DNA from 4 places in the Pandoraea sputorum genome. Region 4 is predicted to be linked to each of the others. Evidence: predicted binding sites of a transcription regulator. Region 4 holds the regulator's gene; each other region holds the start of a gene.

Region 1 (4,360 bases), 2.3 Mb from region 4:
AGCGGAATCTCCACGACCTGATCGACGATGGTGTCGTCCGGCTTGCGTCCCTTGACGAAGGCCGCGCCATACACAAACGGCTTGAACGTGGAACCCGGCTGACGACGCGCTTGCTGCACGTGATCGAACGGGTCGGTCGTGAAGTCACGGCTGCCGACCCACGCGCGGATTTCGCCGGTGCGCGGATCGATGGCAAGGAAACCGGCTTGCACGCGCGTCTTCGTCGTGCGCAGGTTCTGCATGAACGTCTTGTCGGCGAACAGACGCTTCATCGCCGCTTCGGGCGCTTCGCCCCCGGCCACGGCGTTGCGGTATTCCGCCGTCTCGCGCACGAACGACTGCACCAGCGCCGTACTGTCGCGCCAACCGCCGCGCGCCGACCAGTTCGCGTCGGCAATGCCCTGCAATTGATTCGCCTGACGCGTGAGCGCCTGCGTCGCCATCGACTGCAAGCGAGCGTCGATGGTGGTGTGCACCACCAGACCGTCGGAGTAAATGTTGTAGTCGTGGCGATCCGCCCAACCGATGAGCCACTTACGCAATTGCTGTGCGAAGTGCGGTGCGGGCCCCGGCTCTTCCGTCTGACGTTCGAAGTCGACGCGCAATGGCCGCTTTTGCAGCGCCGCGAGCTTCGACGCATCGAGATCGCCGAACTTCACCATCTGCGCAAGCACCGTGTTACGGCGTTGCAATGCGCGCTCGGGATTGATCACCGGGTTGTAATAGCTGTTGCCCTTGAGCATGCCGACGAGCGTGGCGGCTTCGACAACATCTAACTGATCGGCAGACTTGTCGAAGTACGTGCGCGCGGCCATTTCTATGCCGTACGCGTTGTACAGGAAGGGCACCGTGTTCAGATACGTCTCGAGAATCTCGGGCTTCGTGTACAGCGCCTCGATCTTGAGCGCGGTAATCGCTTCCTTGAGTTTGCGAGTGAGCGTCGGGGCGCGGCCGATGTCGTCCGGGTACAAATTGCGGGCGAGCTGTTGCGTAATTGTCGAGCCACCCTGACGGTCACCGGAGAACGTGCGCAGCGCCGCCCCCGCCGTACGCTTCAGATCGATGCCGTGATGCTCATAAAAGCGATGGTCTTCCGTCGACACCAGCGCCTTGACGACGTTGGGCGAGATATCTTTCAACGCCACCCACTCGCGATTCGACGGCCGGAACTCGGCGAGCAGCTTACCGTCGGCGGACAGGACCTGCGCAGGCTGGTCGACTTTCGCCCGACGGATGTCGCGAATACTCGGCGTGAACGGAATCAGGATCAGTGTGTAAGCGACGAGCAGAGAAGGCAGCGCCGCCATGGCGATCAGCACACCGCGACGCGTAGGATGGCGCAGGTGATGCCAGGCGCGCGCCGCATACGGGGACAGCGGTTGCAAAAGGCGGAGACCCCGCCGGCCTGCTTGGGCGACGGCATGCAGCAGCGAAGAAAACAGCGACGAAATCGGGCGCTTCACGATGGGGGAATGCGTGGCAAAGTCCGCATCCTACCAAAACCGTGGCGCGCGACAGTTTGTCGCATCACACGTGCGCGCTGTCTCTGTCTTGACGCGCATCAAGTTCCGCAGCGCATCGTGCTTCTACCATCGGTCGTGCTCACACACGACTTTGGACAACATCATGAAGCACTCCCTCGGCGCCACGGCTCTCGCCGCCGCACTGGCGACCGGTGCCGCCCTTTTCAGCGCATCCGCATTCGCACAAAGCACCGCACCGGCCACCGATAATCCGGCCACCACGAAGACCTTCGGTTTCATCAAGGACAGCTCGCAAGGCATCTATGCTGGCGACATCCTCGCGCGCGTGCGCGCCATCGGCATCCTGCCGGACTCGCATGCGAGCGGTAGCGTCCTGCCGACGCTCGGCGTCACCGTCAACAACGCCATCGTGCCGGAACTCGATTTCACTTACATGATTCTCGACAACGTCGGCGTCGAACTCATTCTTGGCATGTCGCGCCATCAACTCACGTCGAACCTCGGGCATCTCGGCGGCGTGAACGTGCTGCCGCCGACACTCCTGCTGCAATACCACTTCAATCACGCAGGGAAAGTGCGTCCCTATGTTGGCGCGGGCATCAACTACACGCGCTTCTGGAACAGCAACCTGAATGCGGGCGGTACGCCCATCTCGATCAAGAACCACAGTGTCGGACCGGCGCTGCAAGCCGGTGTGGACATCCAGATGACGAAAAACCTCTTCTTCAACATCGACATCAAGAAGATCTGGATGAAGACCGATACGTCGCTCGCGGGCACCGACCTCGGCACGTTGCACATCGACCCGCTGATCGTCGGCGTCGGCGTTGGCATGAAGTTCTGATATCCGGGGTGGGGCGCCACGTGCCGGGGGGCCGTGGCGCTCCTTTTTTTGGTTCCATCGGACGATGCGGCAAATTGTCGCGTCGTCCCTACATGAAAACGCAAAGCATTTACGCCCCTCGACAACACCCCCTACAATGCCTGCTTTCCCGAGAGCCGCCTGATCCGCGTCTTTGCCGCGTTTTTGCGTTCGTGGCAACCCACGCGGTTAGCTGATTACGTGATGACCTTATGACGTAATCGTGGGACGCTCTCGCGGGCTGATCCGTCAGACAGCCCGGCGATTCCCTTATTTTTCGTCTATCCGTTTAATCCGGCCCAGCATGCGCAAGCTTCGTCAGCATCGCGTCGCAATCGGGATCGCCTTGCTGGCGATCCTGCTGGCTGCGCTCATGCCCGCGATTGCGCAATGGCGCGCCGCGATGCAGACGGATCCGTTCGCGGTCTACTGCACGGTGCAGGGCACGCAGGCCTCGCTGGGCACGAACACCACGCCGCGCGTCGACGCCCAACGCGAACCTGTGTACGACGGCCATAGCGGCCATGACGAAGCGCAAGCGCCGCCTGCGCCTACCCCCGCTCACGTCCAGCCCACGGGTCTGCACAGCGAGCATGGCAACGACGGCCACTCGCTCGACTCCGCAGATCACTGGGAGAAGTGCGGATATTGCGCCTTGTGGACGCATCAGCCGCTCGTCACCACCGCTTTCCATCTCCCCCCGCCTGCCGCGCCGGCTGGTATCGTTGCCGCCCCCCAGGCTCCGCTGCCGCATTTCCCGCGCGCCCGTTTCTCCGACGCCTTAGCGCGCGCGCCACCGCTCCTCGCCGTCTGATCCTCCCGACTTCCGGCCATTGCCTGTCAATGCCGGCGGCTACTGTCGAACCCGTTTTGCTCTGCCTGCCTCCCGGCCTGCCCCGACGTTCGCGCTCGTCTCGCGACCGCGTGGCTCGCCGTACGTGCCTGGCCGACAACGGACGCGTTCGACACTCACGATCATCAGGCGGCCGTCATCCGGTCGCGAGAGAGACATTCATGTCACGTTTCATGACGCAGAAGCCGTTGCAAGCGGCCATCGCGCTCGCCTTCGCCTCGCTGGGCAGCGCAGCACACGCACTCACCTCGAACCCCGCAGCTTCGGTCGCCTCGGCAGGCGCCGCTGCAGTGAATCCTGTGGCTCCGTTGTTCGTTGCCGCAGCAGACACATCCCCGGTCGCCACGACGGCCGCACCAACCGCCACGTTGCCCGTCACCAACGTGAGCGCCCCTGCAGAGTCGCTCACGTCTCCCAGCGTGGAGGAGCAGAAAGCTAACCTTTTCCAGACGGCTGGCTCCGTCGGCTTCGTCGACGCCGACAGCTACCAGAACACCTACGCGTTCAACCTGCGCGACGTGCTCAAAGACAGTCCCGGCGTCTATGTCCAGAACCGGTACGGGCAGGAGCTACGCGTGTCGATTCGCGGTTCCGGCATCGCTCGCGGTTATCACGTACGCGGCCTCGAAATCCTGCAGGACGGGATTCCCACCAACTCGGCCGACGGCAGCGGCGACTACTATCAGATCGACCCGATGGGCCTGCGCTCAACCGAGGTCTACAAGGGTGGCAACGGCCTCACCTACGGTTCGACCACACTGGGCGGTGCGCTGAACTTCGTCACGCCCACGGCCTACACGGCAGAGGCCCCCAACCAATTCCGGCTCGAAGGCGGCAGCTTCGGCACCGTTCGCGCGAGTGGACAGATGTCGCGCATCTTCGGGCCGCTCGACGCACTCGCGACCGTGACGCTCAACCGGTCCGACGGCTATCGCGATCACGCGAAGGGCAACTACGCCCAGATCAACGCAAACATCGGCTACAAATTCTCGCCGCGCGTGGAAACGCGTTTCTTCTTCGGCGCCTACATCGTCGATCAGAAGCTGCCGGGCACATTGTCGCTGTTCGACGCGCTCAACAATCCCACCAAGGCGGCGGCCTCCGCGGTCTCCGGCGATCAGGCACGCAACACCCGCACCGAACGTCTGGGCAACCTGACCA
Region 2 (4,360 bases), 2.8 Mb from region 4:
GCGCGACGAGTTCATGCACGAAATCGCGCAAATGACGCAGACCATCGTCAAGCGCGCGAAGGAATACGATTCCGACACCATCCCCGGCGATTACGCGACGCTCACGACGCCGTGTCCGCACTGTGGCGGCGTGGTCAAGGAAAACTACCGCCGTTTCGCCTGCACGAACTGCAATTTCTCGATCTCGAAGATCCCGGGCGGACGTCAGTTCGAAATCCCGGAAGTCGAAGAGCTGCTGCAGAACAAGACGATCGGACCGCTGTCGGGTTTCCGCAGCAAGATGGGACGTCCGTTCTCGGCCATCATCAAGCTCTCCCCCGATGACGAAATGGGCTACAAGCTCGAATTCGACTTCGGTCAGGATAACGGCGACGAAGATGGCGAAGCCCCGGACTTCACGGGTCAGGAGCCGGTCGGTCATTGCCCGAAGTGCAACGGCCGTGTGTTCGAGCACGGTATGCGTTACGTGTGCGAAAACGCCGTGGCGAATCCGAAGACCTGCGACTTCACGTCGGGCAAGGTGATTCTCCAGCAGGAAATCACGCGCGAGCAGATTCACAAGCTGCTCACCGAAGGCAAGACGGACTTGCTCACGAACTTCAAGTCGTCGCGCACCGGTCGCACGTTCAAGGCTTATCTGGCCAAGCAGAAGGACGGCAAGATCGGCTTCGAATTCGAGGCGAAAGCCCCGAAGAAGACCGTAGCGAAGGCGGGTGACGGCGACGCGAAGGGTGACGAAGGCGACGAGAAGGCCACGCCCGCACGCAAGACGGCGTCGAAAACCGCAGCGTCCAAGGCACCGGCCAAGAAGGCGGCCGCCAAGAAGACGACGGCCAAGGCCAAACCGGCGACCAAGAAGGCAGCGGCGAAATCCGACGACACCGCCTTCGACGAAGACGACGCACCGTTCTAAGTACGTCATGTCCCCGATGAAGCGCTGCAGCTTCATCGGTTCGGGCAATGAAAAACGGCCACCTCCTCACGGAAGTGGCCGTTTTGCTTTCCGAAGCCAGCCGCTAAGGTTGCTGAAGTCGCTAATGTCACCAAGTCGCTGGCGTCGCTAATGCCCCCTTAGGCTGCGTCACATCTGAATTTCAGTGGCAGGGGTCGACATCTTGGGTGGCACCCAGCGCTCGGCGGCCGAAATACCTTCGTTCTGACGGAAGTACTCGACCGTCAGATCGATGAAGCCACGCGTCTTTGCCGACAGATACTTACGGCTCGGGTAGACGAGCGAGACGTCGATGGGTGTCTGCGAATAGTTGCGCATCAGTGCCACGAGATCGCCGTCGCGCACGTCGTTCCCCACCAGGTACGACGGCAGGAAAGCGATCCCATGCCCGAGCAACACCGACTGACGCAGAAGCGCCGTGTTGTTGCAGATAAGCTTGTTCTGCACGCGCACACGCACTTCGCCGTCCGGGCCGGCAAACACGCGGTCGTCGCTCCAGAACTCGCTGGGCAGGCCCAGCACACCGTGTTCGCCCAGTTCCTGCGGCGTGACCGGCTCACCATGTTCGGCGATGTACGCGGGCGAAGCGCACAACATTACACGCGTCTCCGCGAGCACACGCGAAATCAGGCTTTCGCTGTTGATCATGCGCGTGAGCAGAATGCCGCAGTCGTAACCTTCTTCGACCAGATCGACGGCCCTGTCGGTCAGCGTGAGATCGACCACGACCTTCGGATGCAGCTCCTGATACTTCTTGACCAGCGGTGCGAGGTTGCGCACCCCGAATGACACGGGCGCGACGACCTTCAAAGTACCTTTGGGGTCGCGTGACGCGCTGGAGATGAGGGCGTCGGCTTCGTCGACTTCATCGATGATCTGCCGGCAGCGTTCGAGATACACCTGACCGGCGCCGGTCAGCGACAGGCTGCGGGTGGTGCGGTTGAGCAAGCGAACGCCGAGATGCGATTCAAGTTCTGCGACGTGCCGCGTGACAACAGCGGCGGACAAGTCCATCTGGGCGGCCGTACGGGCGAAACTCCCGTTATCGGCGACTTTGACGAAAACGCGCATCGATTGCAGACGGTCCATGTTGTTTCCAATCGTGATGTGCCGCGTCGTTCCGGCAGAAGCGCATAGGGCGTATGCGCGTATGGGCAGACCGGCAAGCTGCCAGCACTGCGGATACCTGGGGAAACTCGCCAAAACCCGCGGGCACCGGTCGGACCGCCGCCCCGGCGGTTCCGGGGCGAGCCTCGCGCGTGCCGCCAGGGCTGTCGACACGGCGGGGACTTCAATAAGGCGCTAGCTTACCGTAGACGACAAAAAATTGCCTGCCGCGGCAATGATTTCGGTGCACGTCAGGCGTGCCGCGTGCGCACCGCGACGCAAGAATCCACTTCCAATGCGGCAATTCGCGCAACGACGTCCCGCATTGCAGGCGTCTCACGCGGCTTGCATGCCGCCGACCCGGCTGTTTGACGCAGGTCACGGCGCGCCGCGCGTGCCGGGGCTAGAGTCGAGTGTCTCCTATTGTTTCGGGCCTCGTCATGAACCCCCTTCCCATTTTGTCGACGCCTTGCGCCAGTTCGCCTGACGATCCGCATGCCAGCAAACCGTGCCCGGGCTGCACGTCCCGCAATTTGGGAGAGGATCCCGGGCATTCTCGCTGTCAGTCCCGCGCAGCGGCATCTTCCCGCACGGCGCCGTCGTCTCTGGCATCGGCCAGTCCTGTTCAGTTCGACGCCCGTCTGCTCGGCCGTTACGACGTAAACGGACCACGCTACACTTCGTATCCGACCGCGCTGCAATTCCACGACGATTTCGGTGTCGGCGACTACGCCCGCGCCGCCGCGCAATCCAAGCGCACCGGCAAACCGGTCTCGCTGTATCTGCACGTGCCGTTTTGCGACACGGTGTGCTTCTACTGCGCGTGCACCAAGATCGTGACGAACAATCGCTCGCATGCAGAAGCCTACGTGGCGCGGCTTCATGCGGAACTCGCGCGTCAGGCGTCGTTGCTCGGCGCGGGCCGCACGCTCGCACAGATGCACTGGGGCGGTGGCACCCCGACGTTCCTCTCACTGGAACAGATCGCCTCGCTCGTCGACGCGATCAGCCGTCACTTTGTCATGACGCCCGACGACAGCGCCGAATACGCCATCGAGATCGATCCGCGCAGCGCGGGACCGGCGTCCATTCGCGCGCTGCGGGCCCTCGGCTTCAACCGGCTCTCCATCGGCGTGCAGGACTTCGATCCGCGTGTTCAGGAAGCGATTCACCGTGTGCAGCCGCGCGCGCTCGTCGAAGCGACGTTGGACGCCGCACGCAGTTGCGGCTTCAAGTCGGTCAATTTCGATCTGATCTACGGCCTGCCCCATCAGACAACCGCCTCCTTCTCGAATACGCTCGATGCCGTCATCGAGATGGCCCCGGAGCGTTTGTCGGTCTTCAGCTACGCACATCTGCCCGAGCAGTTCAAGATGCAGCGCTGTCTGCCCGACGCACTGCCGGACGGTCCCGAAAAACTTGCGCTGCTACAAACGATCATTGCGCGGCTGACCGCAGCCGGTTACGTCTACATTGGCATGGATCACTTCGCGCGCCCCGACGACGAACTCGCCCTCGCGCAAGCGGCTGGCACGCTGCATCGCAACTTCCAGGGTTACAGCACGCGGGCCGATTGCGATCTCATTGGCGTGGGCATGTCGGCCATCGGCCGTGTCGGCGACAGCTATGCGCAGAACGCCAAAACCCTCAAAACGTATTACGACGCCATCGACGCGGGCGGGCTGGCGATTGCGCGCGGCGTGCAACTCGATCGGGACGACCACATCCGGCGCGATGTCATCTCGCGACTCATGTGTCACATGGCGCTGGATTTCAGCGCAATCGAAGACGCCCACGACATCGACTTCGTCGCTTACTTCGCGAGCGAACTCGGCGAGTTGGCCGATCTCGCGGCAGACGGGCTCGTGGCCATCGATGCGCACGGACTGCGCGTGCTGCCTGCCGGGCGCCTGCTCGTGCGTGTGGTGGCGCAAGTGTTCGACGGCTACCGCCGCAGCGCCGCCAACGCGCGGTGCGCCAAGGTGATGTGACGTCGACAGAACGTAGGTGCCGGGTCACGCAAGCCGTCACATAAAAGGAAAACGCCCGGTGGGATCTCCACCGGGCGTTTCTCATTCTCGACGGCATCGAAGGATGATCGATGCCGTGTTCGGATGCGCTGTTGCCTTCAGCAGCAACGGCCACCGCTCTTGCCGCCGTAGCGCGCTTCCTGCCGTTCGCGGAAGAACGCCTCGTAGCTCATGACCGGCCGATCCGGATGCGTGGCCTGCATGTGCGCCACGTACGTGTCGTAATCGGGCAGGCCGACCATCAATCGCATGGCTTGTCCCAGATATCGTC
Region 3 (4,360 bases), 2.1 Mb from region 4:
GTGGCTGCTCACGGGTATCTACTTCGGCATCGTGGCTGCGAACGCGACGCTCTCGTTCTTCGCGCCGACCATCGTGCGCGCGTTAGGTCCGACGAATCCGTTGCATATCGGGTTGCTCGTCGGTGTGATGTACGTCTTCGGTGCGATCTTTCAGATCGCCATCGGTTACAGCGCCGACAAGCGGCGCGAGGCGCGCATGCATTGCGCGATCCCGGTCTTCATCGGGGCGTGCGGACTGGCGGGCGTCGGTGTGTTCGCGGGAAGCAACGGCGTGGCGGCGTTCCTGTGTCTGGTGATTGCCGTGTCCGGCACGATGGGCGCGATTCCGGTGTTCTGGCAGTTGCCGAATGCCTATCTCGCGGGCGGTGCTGCCGCGATGGGCGTGGCGTTCATCAACTCGGTGGCAAACCTTGCCGGGTTCGGTTCACCTTATCTGCTGGGCATCGTGAAAGATGCGACGGGCAGCTTCAACGGCGGCCTCTGGATCGTGGCCGCGCTCGAAGCGTTCGTCGCCATCCTGATCTGGTGGCGGATGAAACGGCGTGAGCGGGTGCCGGGGGTGCCTGCGGCGGCGTGAATATTTATATCGGAAAGCTAAAGAAACACGCGTAATTATCCGTAATGCTCTGTCGGGGGCAATTCTCGCTGGATGAGAACTCAGGCGCGATGCCCCTCGAATACAAAACGACAGATCAGATATCGGGACAAAACGTGAAACTTAACGCTACGAAGGAACTTGCAGGTTGGGTCAGACTGGTGGGGGCGTGCGTCGTCGCTGCTGGCATATTGTCGGCGTGCGCGCCGGCTGCGGTCGTGAATAAGGACAAACTGGCGTCGGTGAAGACCGTGGCAGTCGTCACGGCCGAAAAACCGGTGTACCGCGCCAATTCGGTCGACAGTGCACGGATGATCGGTTTTACGCCGACGGACCTGATTGTGGCAGCGGTGGCTAACGTCGCGGGAGCCGTTGGAAACGCGAATCGTGAGAAGAACACGGCGAGCTTCGATGAGCTTGTGACGCAGCGGGTCGGTGACACAGGGGTGAACCGCAAGGTGACGGACGGCGTGATCGACGTCTTCCGTCGCCAGGGCTATAACGTTGTGGAAGTCTCCGCAGAGCAATTCAAGGCCGTTCGCGAGGGTGCTGCACCGGAGCAAAAGGTGGATGCGTATGTGCAATCGACGCTCGCGGAGAACTATTTCGCCGCGAGTTCTCTTGCTGCATTCATGCGGACCGTCAAATTGAGCGTGCAGATTCTCGGGCCGGATGCCAAAGACGTCATTTACTCGTCTACGCATACCAAACTGCCGCACGACGCGCCGTACTACAACACCTACGCACGCATGGTGGACGACCTCCCGACTGCGGTTCAGGGTCTCGATAGTGCGCTGCTGACACAGTTGCCCGAATTTGCGGCATCGTTCAAGTCCGCGCGCTGAACAACCGTTAGGCCGTGAAGGCGTCGCCCTGTTCCGGGGCGATGCCTTCTTTGTTAGCGCCCGGTTAGAACGCTCGCAGGAAAATCGCTTCGATTTCCGCTTGCTCAGCGCGACGCGGGTTGGTGAACCCGCAGGCGTCCTGCATGGCGTTGGCGGCGAGTGTCGGGACGTCGTCCTTCTTCGCACCGAGTTCGGCCAGCCCCGACGGAATGCCGATGTCCTTCGATAACCGGCGAATCGCCGCGATGGCGACCTTCGCACCCTCTTCGTCGCTCAACCCTTCAACCTTCTCGCCCATCGCCTGCGCGATGTCTTTCAGACGCGCCGCGCTGGTGCTCGCGTTGAACTCTTCCACGTGCGGCAGCAGGACAGCATTGCATACGCCGTGCGGCAGATCGTAGAAACCGCCCAACTGGTGCGCCATCGCGTGTACGTAGCCGAGCGACGCGTTGTTGAACGCCATGCCCGCCAGAAACTGCGCATACGCCATGTTTTCCCGCGCCGTCATGTCATCGCCGTGCGACACCGCACGACGCAGGTTCTGCGAGATCAACGTGACGGCCTTGAGCGCGCACGCGTCGGTGATCGGTGTGGCGGCCGTCGACACGTAAGCTTCGGTCGCGTGCGTCAGCGCATCCATGCCGGTCGCGGCCGTCAGCCCCTTGGGCATCGCTGCCATCAGGGCGGGATCGTTGACGGACAACAGCGGTGTGACGTTGCGGTCGACAATGGCCATCTTCACATGACGCTTTTCGTCCGTGATGATGCAAAAGCGCGTCATCTCGCTCGCCGTCCCCGCCGTGGTGTTGATCGCGACGAGCGGCAATTGCGGCTTCTTCGACTGATCGACACCTTCATATTCCGAAATATGACCGCCGTTCGTCGCGCACAGCGCGATCCCTTTCGCGCAGTCGTGCGGCGAGCCGCCACCCAACGAAATCACGAAGTCGCACTGGTTTTGCTTGAGGATCGCCAGACCCGCTTCGACGTTGCTCACCGTCGGGTTCGGTTTCGCGCCGTCGAAGACGACCGATTGAATGTCCTGCTGAGTCAGCAGCTTCGCCACCTTCTCGGCTACGCCCGCTTTTGCGAGACCGGCATCGGTCACGATCAGGGCGCGGCGGAAATGGTACTGGCGCAGGGCGGCAATCGCTTCGTCGAGGCTGCCCACGCCCATCATGTTGACGGCGGGAATGAAGAAGGTCGTGCTCATCGTCATGCTCCTTATCTGTTCTGTGAGGGGCACTCCCCGCGCGCAAATGGCGCGGCGGGGTGTCCAGAATCATCTTTTGCATGCATCAAAGACAGCATCGCACTCGCTGCGCGATGCGTCTTTGATCTACTGCAAGGTCACATACGACTAGAGGGACTGCTCAGAAGAAGCCGAGCGGATTGACGTCGTAACTCACCAGCAGATTCTTCGTCTGCTGGTAGTGGTCGAGCATCATCTTGTGCGTCTCGCGGCCGATGCCGGACTTCTTGTAGCCGCCGAACGCCGCGTGGGCCGGGTAGAGGTGATAGCAGTTCGTCCAGACACGCCCAGCCTGAATGCCACGACCCATGCGATAGGCGCGATTGATGTCGCGCGTCCACACACCTGCGCCCAGACCGAACTCGGTGTCGTTGGCGATGGCGAGGGCTTCCGCTTCGTTCTTGAAAGTCGTTACGCCGACCACCGGCCCGAAGATTTCCTCCTGGAACACACGCATGCGGTTCTCGCCCTTGAGCAGCGTGGGCTGGATGTAGAAGCCCGACGCCAGCGGACCGTCGAGCATCTCGATACCGCCGCCGGTCAGCACCTGTGCCCCTTCCTTGCGCGCCAGATCGAGATACGTGAGGATCTTGTCGAACTGCTGTTGCGACGCCTGCGCGCCCACGGCCGTCTCGGTATCGAGCGGATCGCCGCGCTTGATGCGCTCGACCCGCTTCATCACGACTTCCATGAAAGGCTCGTAAATCGATTCCTGGACGAGCGCACGCGACGGACATGTGCAGACCTCGCCCTGATTCAGGAAGCCCAGCACGAGACCTTCTGCGGCCTTCTCGATGAACTCCGGCTCGCCGTGCATGATGTCGTCGAAGAAGATGTTCGGCGACTTGCCGCCCAGCTCGACGGTGCTCGGGATCAGGTTGGCGGCGGCGCGCGTCAGGATGTGATTGCCGACAGGCGTCGAGCCCGTGAAGGCGATCTTGGCGATGCGCTTGCTCGTTGCCAGCGCTTCACCGGCTTCGCGGCCGAAACCCTGCACGATGTTGAGGACGCCCGGTGGCAACAGATCGCCGACCAGTTCGGCAAACAGCGTGATCGTGAGCGGCGTTTGCTCGGCGGGCTTGAGCACCACGCAGTTGCCAGCCGCGAGCGCAGGGGCAAGCTTCCACGCGGCCATCAGCAACGGGAAATTCCACGGGATGATCTGTCCGACCACGCCCAGCGGCTCATGGAAGTGGTAGGCGGCTGTGTGCTCGTCGATCTCGGCGGCGGTGCCTTCCTGCGCGCGGATGCAACCGGCGAAGTAACGGAAGTGATCGACGGCCAGCGGCAAATCGGCGGCGAGCGTCTCGCGCACGGGTTTGCCGTTGTCCCACGTCTCCGCCACGGCGAAGCGCTCCAGTTGCGATTCAAGCCGGTCGGCGATCTGCAGCAGAATGCGCGAGCGGGCTTGTACGGACGTTTTTCCCCACTTGGCCGCCGCCGCATGCGCAGCGTCAAGCGCCAGTTCGATGTCTGCGCCGTTCGAGCGGGGGAATTCGCCAATGACCGCACCGGTGACCGGCGACGTGTTGGTGAAGTACTGGCCCTCGACGGGCGGCACGAACTTGCCGCCGATGAAGTTTTCGTAACGCGGTTGCAGGGACAGCAGGGCACCGGGCGTGCCGGGTGGGGCGTATTTCATGTTGTGTCTCCGGATATCGTTGTAGC
Region 4 (4,360 bases):
GCGACTTCGGGTCGTCGATCGGCAGATATCGGGTCAGTGCAATGGCTTTCATCGTTTTCTCCTGAAAGTGGGGTGCAACGCCCGCGTAGGGGCATTGGGCGGCGCACCGGATGCGATAGCGAGAGATTACGGCTAGTCGATTGCTTTGATAATTCGGATAATGCGGAAAAGATTTTTTGGAAAATCCATCAAATGGCATTGGACCTCGATACCGTAGCGTTGTTCGTTCGGGTTGCCGCGCTGGGGAATGTGTCGGCGGCCGGGCGCGAGCGGGGGCTGTCACCGGCGACGGCCAGCACACGGCTTGTACAACTCGAAGCTGTGCTGGGTGCTCGACTGCTGCACCGCACGACACGGCGCGTGGCGTTGACGCAGGAGGGGGAGGTGTTCCTCGCGCAGGCGCAGACGTTGCTCGCCGCAGAGGCGCAGGCGCTGGCGAGCGTCGGGCAGGGATTTGCCGCGCCGCAGGGCCTGTTGCGGGTGTCGTGTTCGTCGTCGTTTGCGCGTCAGCATATTTCGCCCGCATTGCCTGAGTTTCTGGCCCGTTATCCCGGTATTTCGCTGGATTTCCGACTGACGGACCGTGTCGTCGATCTGTTGGAAGAGGGCGTCGACATGGCGATTCGCGTCGGGGCACTGCGCGATTCGACGCTGATCGCGCGCAAGCTCGCGGCCAACCGGCGCACGCTTTGCGCGTCGCCCGCGTATCTCGCGGCGCATGGCGCACCGAAGCATCCCGGCGATCTCGCGCAGCACGAGTGTCTGACGCTCGGCGACCAGCGCGACTGGCGGTTTGTGACGCCGGGCGGCCCGATGAGCGTGCGCGTGTCCGGGCGTCTGGTGTCGGATAACGGGGAGGTACTGCGCGACGCCGTGCTGGCAGGGTTGGGTATTGCGCTGAAGTCGACGTGGGATGTTGCGGCCCATTTGCAGCGCGGAGAACTGGTGCCAGTGTTGCCAGCGTATCCGCTCGCGGAGGAGGTCGCCATCTGGGCCGTCTATCCGAGCCGGGTGTTCGTGCCGCCCAAGACGCAGGCGATGATCGAGTTCCTGCAGGCGCGCTTCAGTCCGGTGCCGTACTGGGAGGCGCAGTGGCCTGCGGCGGGGGATTAAGGTCCGATGAGGGCTGACGGGGGGGCTGATGAATGCCGACGAATGCCCATTAGGCCCGCTCAATGGAGCCGATGCGTCCTCGGCAACTGCGAGCCGGTGTCTTCGTGACCGATGGCCGGGCTGGCATGATGTAGCACCAATCGCCAACCGTCGGCTTCTTTCAGATAGACGTTCGTGGCGAGCACGAAAGCGAAGCGCGCTTCCGGCCGACTCTCGACCTGAATCTGCTCAAGAACGTTGTGAACGGCGCACAACGGATTGTGGGCCACTTGAAGTTGATTCGCCGTCACTTGCAAGCCGCCTTTGGCGAGGACCTCTTGCCAGCTTGCTCTGACCGCCGCCGGGCCGACGTGCCGTGGCCCCGCAGGGTGAATGCACACGACTTCCTCGTCTTCCGACCAGACATCCATCAGCAAGTCCGTATCGCCAGCGCGCAGGGCTTCGTAGAACGCATGTTCGGCGTCTTCCGGACTGAGAAATATGGCAGCGGGCATAACGGCGTCCTCCATCGGATACAAGCGCGTGTCGTATGCGTGGTCGCCCTCGACCGACAGGCGGGGCGGCGAACGCGCCGATTATGGAGCGTTTGCCGATGCTTGTCGAACGTCGGTCCTTTTGATCTGGCGCAAGGCACCGGGAGGGCCGGGCCGGTAGCTTATCGGTAACGGATCAGTAGCGAATTGGCGACAGATCGGCAACGCGAGAAAGTCGCAGCGCAGAGGGTGCGGGGTTGTGTGGGGATGTGTGAGCGGGGGCGCTCCGCACCCCCGGCAACCGGATCAGCAGTGCTGCACGCCGGCGAGTTCGCGCAGGGCGGCGCCGTCGATGATCTTGACGTGGCGTTGACGGATTTCGATCATCCCATTCTGCGCGAAACGCGAGAACAGGCGGCTGACCGTTTCCAGTTTGAGACCCAGGAAGCTGCCGATTTCCTCACGGCTCATACGCAGCACGAATTCGTTGGCAGCGTAACCCCGTGCGGACAGGCGCTCGGAGAGGTTCAGCAGGAAGACGGCCAGACGCTCCTCGGCGCGCATCGTCCCCAGGGCGAGCAGTTGCTGGTGCTCGTTGCGGATTTCCTGGCTCATCAGACGATGCAACTGGCGTTGCAGCGACGGCACCTGGCGTGAGAGCGTCTCAAGCTCGCCGAAGCGGGCGATGCACAGTTCGCTGTCTTCGAGCGCCACAGCGGTGCTCGGGTGATGGTTGTCGGCCACGGCGTCGAGGCCGATCAGTTCGCCCTGAAGGTGGAAGCCGACGACCTGTTCGCGGCCGTCGGGGGCCGTGACACAGCTTTTGAGTGACCCGAAACGAATGCCGTAGACGGCGGTGAGGTCATCGTTGGCGTGATAAAGCACTTCGCCCTTTTTGAGGCGGCGGCGCTCGCTCACGAGTGCGTCAAGTCGTTCCAGCTCCGGCTCAGGGATGCCGACGGGCAGACAGAACTGCCCCAGCGAGCACGTGGAACAACGAGGCTGGGCAACCGGGATGGGGTTGCCGGGAATGCGACCGATGTCGGTGGTCATGGAGGCCCCTGAAGTTATTTCGAGAGTTTACCATGAGGCGTCGACCCTTCGTTTCGGCAGCCGGGACGTCAAGGTTTGTGACGGCGCTTTACGGGCGTGGATGTTTCAGTAATAATTGCGCACATACCGGACGTCCGTCTTGCCGCACTATCGGCCTGGGCGTTTTCCCGGCAGGTCGTTTCGAAGCATTCTGGTCGCGCCGCCGTCACTACGACCGAACACAATAGGGCGCGCGCTTATGCGAAACGGTAGTCTTCTATCGACGACCGTTTTCTGGTTCCAAGCATCCATTTATTCCTGATACCGGGTTGCCAAGCCCCCGGTCTGCATAGTCGCACATGAATACCCAAGAGGCGAAACTCGTCCTCGAGACCGCGTTGATTTGCGCGCAGGAGCCGCTCAAGGTCGGCGATCTGCGTAAGCTCTTCAATGACGCCGTGTCTGGTGACACGGTGCGTGCGCTGCTCGAGGAAATCCGCGTGCAATGGGATGGCCGAGGTGTGGAATTGGTGGCGTTGGCCACCGGCTGGCGTTTCCAAAGCCGTCCGCGCATGCGTGAATACCTTGACCGCCTCAATCCGGAGAAGCCGCCGAAGTACTCGCGCGCTGTGATGGAGACGCTGGCGATCATTGCTTACCGTCAGCCGGTCACGCGTGGCGATATCGAAGAGATTCGCGGCGTGACGGTCAATACGCAGATCATCAAGCAGCTCGAAGATCGTGGCTGGATCGAAGTGATCGGTCATCGCGACGTGCCGGGACGCCCCGGTCTGTACGCGACGACCAAGGACTTCCTTGACGACCTCGGCCTGCGCGCGCTCGATGCGTTGCCGCCGTTGGAAGACCCGGCCGCGCAGGCGCAGATCGATCTGCTGGCGCAGCAGAACATCGAGTTCGGTGAGCGTGCCGAGGGCGAAGAAGGCGAAGCGCAAGCCTCGGACGACGCGCCGGTGGCCGATGCCGAGGCGCTGGCCCGTCTGGCGCAATCGCGTGCCGACGATCTGCCGCTCGCGCAGGGGCTGCCGGAAGGCCAGCGCCCGCTACCGGTCGGCGGCGACGCACTGTCGGAAGACGCGCTGCTCGATGCCGTGCTGGCCGAAGGCGAAGTGCAGGCATCCACCGATGTTGTGGCGCTCGACGCCGATGCATCGACAGAGATTTCGTCCGATGTGGCGGAACTCGCGGACACGGGGCACGTCAGTGAGCAGGGCGACGCCGATGAGACGGTGCGCAGCAAGGAAGATGGGGAGGACGATGCATCGTTCGCAACCCGTGATGCCGAAACTGCCGTAACCGTCAAAGCGCTGGGCGATGACATCGTCATCGAATCGGCGGTGTCTGTCGATGCGCAACACGAGGAATTTTCCGAAGTATCGGAATCTGCGGCGCCTACCGGTGACGATTCGCCGCAAGATGTGCAGAGCGTCGGTATAGAAGAAGGCGCGCAAGAAGGTGCGACGCAGTCGGCAGATCCCGCAGCGTCGTTGGCGCAAGAGGTTTCCCCGCACGCTGTCGACCCGGCAGCGAACGAAGCCGCCGCCGGGCAGCCGACGCCCGGTGCGATGGATGACGACGAGAACGACGGGGACGACAAGAGTCTCGTCACTGGTACCTGAGGCGGTGGCGCTCTGCGCCACGCACACCTTCGGGGCCGTTAGCGATAAGAACGAAGTCGCGGCAGGCTTTTGCCGCGCATTCATGGTGCGAACACGGATCAGGGC

Evidence for each region. Region 4 encodes FNR, which switches genes on or off when oxygen is low (the NO sensors DNR and NnrR bind a similar motif). Its sites were predicted from a motif close to TTGATNNNNATCAA; they were not measured.
Region 1: a site for FNR is predicted at 1,552-1,565, ahead of NA29_RS03670 (OmpW/AlkL family protein). Genes of this name have one in related genera too.
Region 2: a site for FNR is predicted at 2,428-2,441, ahead of hemN (oxygen-independent coproporphyrinogen III oxidase). Genes of this name have one in related genera too.
Region 3: a site for FNR is predicted at 2,775-2,788, ahead of yiaY (L-threonine dehydrogenase). Genes of this name have one in related genera too.

What each region holds. Positions count from the first base shown of each region.
Region 1 covers NZ_CP010431.2:802,297-806,656, reverse strand. Annotated here, with positions in the region: gene NA29_RS03675 (penicillin-binding protein 1A) at 1-1,430, opposite strand, end outside; gene NA29_RS03670 (OmpW/AlkL family protein) at 1,627-2,328, shown strand; gene NA29_RS03665 (DUF2946 family protein) at 2,651-3,160, shown strand; gene NA29_RS03660 (TonB-dependent receptor family protein) at 3,361-4,360, shown strand, end outside.
Region 2 covers NZ_CP010431.2:161,671-166,030, reverse strand. Annotated here, with positions in the region: gene NA29_RS00695 (DNA topoisomerase III) at 1-913, shown strand, start outside; gene NA29_RS00690 (LysR family transcriptional regulator) at 1,082-2,041, opposite strand; gene hemN (oxygen-independent coproporphyrinogen III oxidase) at 2,500-4,050, shown strand; gene NA29_RS00680 (YbdD/YjiX family protein) at 4,188-4,360, opposite strand, start outside.
Region 3 covers NZ_CP010431.2:5,213,649-5,218,008, reverse strand. Annotated here, with positions in the region: gene NA29_RS23035 (MFS transporter) at 1-577, shown strand, start outside; gene NA29_RS23030 (hypothetical protein) at 712-1,440, shown strand; gene yiaY (L-threonine dehydrogenase) at 1,505-2,653, opposite strand; gene exaC (acetaldehyde dehydrogenase ExaC) at 2,814-4,334, opposite strand.
Region 4 covers NZ_CP010431.2:3,132,318-3,136,677, reverse strand. Annotated here, with positions in the region: gene NA29_RS13785 (zinc-binding alcohol dehydrogenase family protein) at 1-52, opposite strand, end outside; gene NA29_RS13780 (LysR family transcriptional regulator) at 193-1,113, shown strand; gene NA29_RS13775 (YybH family protein) at 1,173-1,607, opposite strand; gene fnr (fumarate/nitrate reduction transcriptional regulator Fnr) at 1,893-2,639, opposite strand; gene scpB (SMC-Scp complex subunit ScpB) at 2,978-4,255, shown strand.